DNA from 2 places in the Actinoallomurus sp. NPDC050550 genome. Region 1 is predicted to be linked to the other one. Evidence: riboswitches for the same ligand, from Rfam matches in the RefSeq annotation. Region 1 holds a riboswitch; the other holds the start of a gene.
The links. A riboswitch is a leader RNA that binds a small molecule or an ion and turns the genes downstream of it on or off. The one in region 1 is predicted to bind glycine.
Positions count from the first base shown of each region.

Region 2: another riboswitch for glycine. It lies ahead of gcvP (aminomethyl-transferring glycine dehydrogenase); the one in region 1 lies ahead of gcvT (glycine cleavage system aminomethyltransferase GcvT).

Region 1 covers NZ_JBFAJC010000088.1:867-4,682, reverse strand. Annotated here, with positions in the region: gene AB0I04_RS52155 (glycoside hydrolase family 6 protein) at 234-1,250, opposite strand; glycine riboswitch at 1,559-1,656, shown strand; gene gcvT (glycine cleavage system aminomethyltransferase GcvT) at 1,822-2,928, shown strand; gene gcvH (glycine cleavage system protein GcvH) at 2,925-3,311, shown strand; gene glyA (serine hydroxymethyltransferase) at 3,308-3,816, shown strand, end outside.
Region 2 covers NZ_JBFAJC010000009.1:89,443-93,258, reverse strand. Annotated here, with positions in the region: gene gcvP (aminomethyl-transferring glycine dehydrogenase) at 1-1,693, opposite strand, end outside; glycine riboswitch at 1,854-1,950, opposite strand; gene AB0I04_RS15070 (hypothetical protein) at 2,118-3,005, shown strand; gene AB0I04_RS15065 (ABC transporter permease) at 3,104-3,816, opposite strand, start outside.

The sequences.
Region 1 (3,816 bases):
GGAAAAAAGGTTAATAAACCTCCCTATCAATACCGTTGGTGATCACACGTTTCCGAGCCGTACGGCGCTTCCCGCGGCGACCGGCCAAGGCAGCCGCGCGGTCCTCGCCCGGCTGCGCTCGCCGCCGTCGCCCCCGCGTGCCGCCCGCCGCGGTCTGAGCCCACCCCGCGTCTGAGACGGCTCGGCGGATCGGCGGAGCACTCCGCTCCGCCGATCCGCCGGGAATCCGGCCGTCAGGACCCGTTGATCAGGTGCATGGCGAGGTCGGGGCTGAACTGGCCGGCCGGGATGCCCTCGCCGACTCCGCAGGATCCGTCGGAGTCGCCGGGGACCTTCACCCACAGCAGCATCTCCGCGCCGCCGCCGACCTGGGGCGTGCCGCCGAGCTTGCGGCCGGCCGGGTTGCACCACTCCCCGTTCTTCGATCCGTTGCCGTTACGGCTGGTGTCGACGATGAACGGCACCTTGCTCGACAGCGAGGCGTTCACCGCCGTGCCGTAGGACTCCGACTCGTCGGTGGTGTAGTAGTTCGAGACGTTGACGGCGAAGCCCCGGACGTTGTGCACGCCGGCGGACTCCAGCCGCTGGGCCATGGTGTCCGCGGCGATCCACTTGGCGTTGCCGGCGTCGAGGTACGCCCAGGTGTTCGGCGCCTTGGCCTTGAACTGCTCGGTGGCGAACTCCAGCAGGTTCAGGCGGAACTGCCGCTCCGAGTCGGTCGGCAGGCAGTCGAGCTGGGCGAGGGCGTCCGGCTCGATGACCACGACGGCGGGCCGTGTTCCGATGGCGCCGGCGAACGCGGAGATCCACGCCTCGTACTTGTCCTTGTCCGAACCGCCCTTGGACTCGCCCGAGCAGTCCCGGCCAGGGATGTTGTACGCGACCAGGACGGGCAGCTTGTCGGCGGCGTCGGCGGCGCCGACGTAGTTCGAGACCGCCGTCCCGATGTCGCCGCTCCAGTCGCCGAACCAGCCCGCCGTCGGCTTGTCGGCGATCGCCGACTTGATCTGGGCGGCGCGCGCGTCGCCGGGGTTGTCCCGTACCCACTTGGCGGGGTTGGAGTCCGGGTCGACGTAGAAGCCGCTGGTCATGTCGATCGGGCTGCCGGCCGCGGCGGCGGGCGCCGCGGCGCGGGCCGCGACGGTGCCCGCCGCCTGACCAGGCGAGCAGGCTCCGTTCAGGCCGATGACGGCCGCGGCGCCGAGCGCGGCCAAGCCGGTGATCCGCCGAGATGTCCTTGAGTGGGCCATGGAGCTCCTCACGCTCGATGCGATGGTGAAAGGCGTTGCCCCCGCCGTCGCGCCCTCCCCCGGCGGCCGCTAGATGATCAACATAATTCGCGATCTTCGGCGCCTGCCGGAGCTTCCAAGGGAATTGATCCGGAAGTCCCGGTCCGCCGCTCGTCGCCCCGCGTTCCGGTCCGGCGGACATGCCCGGTCCGTCGCGCGACGTCGGTCCGGCCGACGTACCCGGTCCGCCGCCCTGCGGGCTCCCGGTACGCGACCTGCGGCGGCCCCGTTTCCCGGACGCTCCTGCACTGCTAGCCTGGCCATGCCGTTGATCCCGCACGGGAGAGCGACCTCGCCGCCAGCGGGGTACGCCGAAGGAGCAACTCCTCCCCGGAACCTCTCAGGCCACAGGAACCGTGCGGACCAGGCGACCTCTGGAAAGCGGAGCGACGCTCCCGCCGAAGGTGCAAGCCCCCGACCGGGGGTGAAGCTCTCAGGCACCGATGACAGAGGGGGAGGGCACCGCGACCGCATTTCGCGCGCCAATGGGAGGATGGGATCCCGGCCGCCCGCGTGATAGGAGCCTGCCCCGATGTCCACGCCGGACGCCAAGAGAACACCGTTGCACGAGGTTCATGCCGAGCTCGGTGCCATGATCACCGAGTTCGCCGGCTACCTCATGCCGCTGCGCTACGGGAGCGAGACCGCCGAACATCAGGCCGTCCGCACCAGCGCCGGGCTGTTCGACCTGTCCCACATGGGAGAGATCTTCGTCACCGGCCCGCAGGCCGGGGCGGCCCTCGACCACGCGCTGATCGGGCACCTGTCCGTGCTCGCCGTCGGCCGGGCGCGCTACACGATGATCGTCGACCCGGCCGGGGGCGTCCTCGACGATCTGATCGTCTACCGGCTCGCCCCGGAGACCTTCATGGTGGTCGCGAACGCCGCCAACGCCGCGACCGTCCGCGCCGAGCTCACCGAGCGGGCGAGCGGCTTCGAGAAGGCCACCGTCGACGACCGCTCCGACGCGTACGCGCTCATCGCCGTGCAGGGCCCGAAGGCCCAGGCCATCCTGGAGAAGCTCACGGACGCCGCGCTCGCCGACCTGAAGTACTACGCGATCCTGCCGGGGAAGGTCGCCGGGATCGACGCGCTGATCGCCCGCACGGGGTACACCGGCGAGGACGGCTTCGAACTGTTCGTCTCGGCCGGTGACGCCGTGGCCGTCTGGCGCGCCGTCACGGAGGCCGGCGGCGAGGACCTGCGGCCCGCCGGGCTGTCCGCGCGCGACACCCTGCGGCTGGAGGCGGGCATGCCGCTGTACGGCAACGAGCTGACCGCCGAGACCACGCCGTACGACGCCGGCCTCGGCCGTACCGTCAAGCTGGACAAGCACGGGGACTTCGTCGGGCGTGCCGCACTGGCCGCGCGCGCCGACACCCCGCCCGCGCGCACCCTCGTGGGGCTCGTCGCGCGGGGGCGCCGGGTGCCGCGCCACGGGTACGACATCGTGACGCCGGACGGCACGCCCTGTGGTGTGGTGACCAGTGGTGCGCCGTCCCCGACGCTGGGCAAACCCATCGCCATGGCCTACATCGACGCGGGCCATGCCGAGGACACCGACCTCGCCGTGGACATCCGCGGTAAACACGAGCCGGTCGACAAGGTAGCGCTGCCGTTCTACAGGAGGACTTCGTGAGCACTGTTCCCGAGACGCTTTCCTACACCCAGGAGCACGAGTGGATCACCGAGCCGGCCGAGGGTGTGGTGACCGTCGGCATCACGGCGTACGCCGCCGACGCGCTCGGTGACATCGTCTACGTGTCGCTGCCGCAGGAGGGCGCGTCCGTCGAGGCCGGAGAGCCGTGCGGCGAGGCCGAGTCGACCAAGTCGGTGAGTGACATCTATGCGCCCGTCACCGGCGAGGTCGTTGCCGTCAACGCCGCCCTGGAGGAGGACCCGGCCGTGATCAATTCTGACCCTTACGGCGAGGGATGGCTGTTCCGGGTGCGCACCAGTGACGACTCGGGTGACCTGCTCGACGCGCAGGCCTACGCGAAGCTCATCGAGGAGGCGTCATGAGCCTTGCCAACCTGCCCCTGTCCGAGCTCGACCCGGAGGTCGCGTCCGCGATCGCGGAGGAGCTGCACCGCCAGCAGTCCACCCTGGAGATGATCGCCTCGGAGAACTTCGCGCCGATCGGCGTCCTCGAGGCGCAGGGCTCGGTGATGACCAACAAGTACGCGGAGGGGTACCCCGGCCGGCGTTACTACGGCGGATGCGAGTACGTCGACGTCACCGAGCAGCTGGCGATCGACCGGGCCAAGGAGCTGTTCGGCGCGGAGCACGCCAACGTGCAGCCGCACTCGGGCGCGCAGGCCAACATCGCGGTCTACTTCGCGCTGCTGGAGCCGGGTGACACGATCCTCGGCCTGGATCTCGCGCACGGCGGGCACCTGACCCACGGCATGCGGATCAACTACTCCGGCAAGATGTTCAACGTCGCGGCGTACCACGTGGGTCCCGACGGCCTCGTTGACATGGACGAGGTCGCCCGGCTGGCCCACGAGCACCGGCCGAAGTTGAT
Region 2 (3,816 bases), on a different contig from region 1:
GCAGGCCGGCCAGCTCACCCTGGGAGCCGGCGTTCGGCTGCACCGAGACCTTGGCGTACCCGGTGATCTCCGCGAGCCAGGTCTCCAGCTCCTCGATCAGCCGGACGTAGCCGCGCGCCTGCTCCAACGGCGCGAACGGATGGATCTGCGCGAACTCCGGCCAGGTGATGGGCTCCATCTCGGTGGTCGCGTTGAGCTTCATCGTGCACGAGCCCAGCGGGATCATCGAGCGGTCCAGGGCGATGTCCTTGTCCTGCAGGCGACGCAGGTACCGGAGCATCGCCGTCTCCGAGCGGTGCGCGTGGAAGACCGGGTGCGTCAGGTAGCCGCTCTCCCGACGGACGGCCGGAGGCAGCGCGGCCCCCGCGTGGACGGACAGGGCCTCGTTGTCGGCCAGGCCGAACGCCCGCCACACCGCGGCGACGTGCTCGTCCGTCGTGGTCTCGTCGCAGGCGATCCCCACGTGGTCGGCGTCCACGAGCCGGAAGTTGATCCCGCGCTCGCGCGCCCGTCGTACGACCTCCTCGGCGCGCCCCGGGACGCGGGCGAGCACGGTGTCGAAGAAGGTCTCGTGGACGATCTCGGCGCCGACCGCGGCGAGGCCGCCCGCGAGGCGTACGGCCTGCTCGTGGACCCGTTCGGCGATGCCCCGCAGTCCCTCCGGGCCGTGGTAGACGGCGTACATGCTCGCCATCACGGCCAGCAGCACCTGGGCGGTGCAGATGTTGCTCGTGGCCTTCTCGCGGCGGATGTGCTGCTCGCGCGTCTGCAGCGCCAGGCGGTAGGCCGGACCGCCGTCCACGTCGACGGACACGCCGACGAGGCGGCCGGGCAGCTGCCGCTGCAGGCCCTCGCGTACGGCCATGTAGCCGGCGTGCGGGCCGCCGAAGCCGTACGGCACGCCGAACCGCTGCGACGTCCCGACCGCGATGTCCGCGCCGAACTCCCCCGGCGGCGTGAGCAACGTCAGCGCCAGCAGGTCTGCGGACACGACGACCTGCGCGCCGCGCTCGTGCGCGGCCTCCGTCACGGCCGACAGGTCGCGCACGGCGCCACTCGCGCCGGGGTACTGCAGCAGGACGCCGAAGAACTCGCCGTCCGGCAGTCCCTCGGACAGGTCGGCGACGACGACGTCGATGCCCAGCGGCAACGCCCGCGTACGGATGACCTCGATCGTCTGCGGCAGCGCGTCGGCGTCGATCAGGAAGGTGTCCCCGGCCTTTGAAGCCCGGTGCGCGAGGGTCATCGCCTCGGCCGCCGCGGTGCCCTCGTCGAGCAGGGAGGCGTTCGAGACCGGCAGCCCCGTCAGGTCGCTCACGACGGTCTGGAAGTTCAGCAGCGCCTCGAGGCGGCCCTGGGAGATCTCCGGCTGGTACGGCGTGTAGGCGGTGTACCAGCCGGGGTTCTCCAGGACGTTCCGGAGGATCACCCCGGGCGTGACCGTGCCGTGGTAGCCCAGACCGATCATCGAGGTGAGGACCTGGTTCTCCGAGGCCAGCTCACGCAGCCGGGCCAGCGCCCGCACCTCGGTGAGCGCCGGAGGCAGATCCAGCGGACGGTCGGTACGGATCACCGTGGGCACGGCGGCGTCGACGAGGGCCTTAACACTCGGAAAGCCGACGGCCTTGGCCATCTCGGCGCGGTCGCCGCGCGACGGCCCGATGTGCCGATCGGCGAAGGGGACCTCGGTCATTGGGGAGCCTCCTGGTGCGATGGATGCGCAACCACCACCGGGCAGGCCGGTGGCCGGTCTCCCCCTCTGTCAGTGAACCTGAGAGCTTCACCGCGCCGGAGCGCGGCTTGCACCTTCGGTGAGGTCTGGCGTGGATCGCCGGCCTGCTTTCCAGAGGTGCCTAACTCGTACGGTCCTTTTGCCTGAGAGGTTCCGGGGAGGGTTGCTCCTTCGGCGCCCCGCACCACGCTGTGCGAAGTCTCTCCCGTACGAGGTCGACGGCGGTTCCACCCTACCGGAGGCGTCGCCCGTCGCCACGGTCCCGGTTCCCCGAAGATCACCACTCTCGGAGATCACCGGCTATCCGGAGATCAACGCTCCAGAAGATCAGTGCGTCGTCCCGTGCGACGATGGGCGGCCCGGCGACGGCGACGAGGAGGGTCCGATGGACGAGACCTGGCGGCTGATCGAGTGTTGTCACGCGTTCGTCTACTTCGCGCCGGAGGCCAAGGCGGCGTACGCCGACGCGGGCCTCAAGGGCTTCTGGATGGGCTACTTCGCCTCCCGGTCGGCGGCCCTGGGCGCGCCCTCCCCCGAGGTGGTCACGGCCGCGTTCTACAACTTCGCGCCGCGCATGGTCGCCCGCGCGATCCCCGACGCCTGGCGCTATTCCTCGCCCGAGACCGTCCTGGCCGCCCGGACGGCCGTCGTGGACCGGTCCCTGCGCCGCCTGCTCGGCGACCTGGTGGACTCGGCCGACGTCGCGGAGGCCGCGGCCCTGGCGGGGCGGGCGGCGGAGGCGGCGCCGGCCCCGGGCCGCGTCCTGTTCGCGGCGCACGCCGCTCTGCCCCGGCCGGCCGAGCCGCGCCTGGCGCTGTGGCACGCCGTCACCGCGCTCCGGGAGTTCCGCGGGGACGGGCACGTCGCCGCCCTGCTCGCCGCCGGGCTCGACGGCTGCGAGGCGAACGTCGTCGCGGGCGCACTCGGCCTCACCCCGCCCGAGCAGCGCGACTACCGGGGCTGGACCGAACAGGAGTGGACGGCCGCCGCCGACCGGCTGCGGGACCGGGGCCTCCTCGACGCGGACGGCGCGATCACCGCCGAGGGCCGTGCGGACCGGCGGGCGATCGAGGACGTCACCGACCGGCTCGCCCGCCCGCCGCTGGACGCCCTCGGCCGGGACGGCGCGGCCCGGCTGGCCGAGCTCCTTCGCCCGCTGGCGCGGCGGATCGTCGAGGCCGGCGCCGTGCCCTTCCCGAACGCGATGGCCATGCTCCGGTCCGGCCACGGTGCCGACGACCAGGGCGCCGGCGCGGACCCGGCGCCGTCGTGACCTCGGCCGGTCCAGGGCTGGGCGGCCCCGACCAGTCCGGGGCGGCCGCCGCCGGTCCGGTCCGGGGCGGCCGCCGCCGGTCCGGTCCGGGGCGGCCGTCAGCGGTTCACCGTGCGGTACCGGTGTACCGCCGCCGGGACGAAGACGAGCAGCAGAACGGCCGACCACAGCAGGGTCGCGGCCACCGGGTGGCGGAGGGGCCACACGAGGTGGGCGTTCCCGACCACGCCGGGGCTGCCGAACAGATCGCGGCACGCCGCGACGATCGCGCTGACCGGGTTCCAGTCGGCGATGAAGCGCAGCCACGCCGGCATACCCGTGGTCGGCACGAACGAGTTGGACACCATCGTGATCGGGAAGATCAGCGGAACGAGGTTGTCCAGCGTCTCCTCCTTGATCAGCAGGCCGAGCAGCACACCGCCCCAGCTGATCGCGTAACGCATGAGGACCAGGAGGGCGAAGGCGGTCAGGGTCCGAACCGGTCCCTCGTGCGGGCGCCAGCCGACGGCGAAACCGCAGGCGACCATGACCACCATGCCGAGCGCGCCGGTGATGATGTCCGCGCCCGTCTGCCCGAACGGCACCGCCGACCGTGCCATCGGCATGGACCGGAACCGGTCCATGACACCGCGGCCGGCGTCCTGGGCGACCACCATCGAGGTGGCCAGCACGCCCGTGAACGCGGTCATCCCGAACAGGCCGGGCATGAGGTACTCGCGGTAGTTCCCCCCGCCCGGGACCGGGATGGCGCTGCCGAACACGTAGCCGAACATCACCACCATGACCGCCGGGAACACCAGCTGGCCGACCA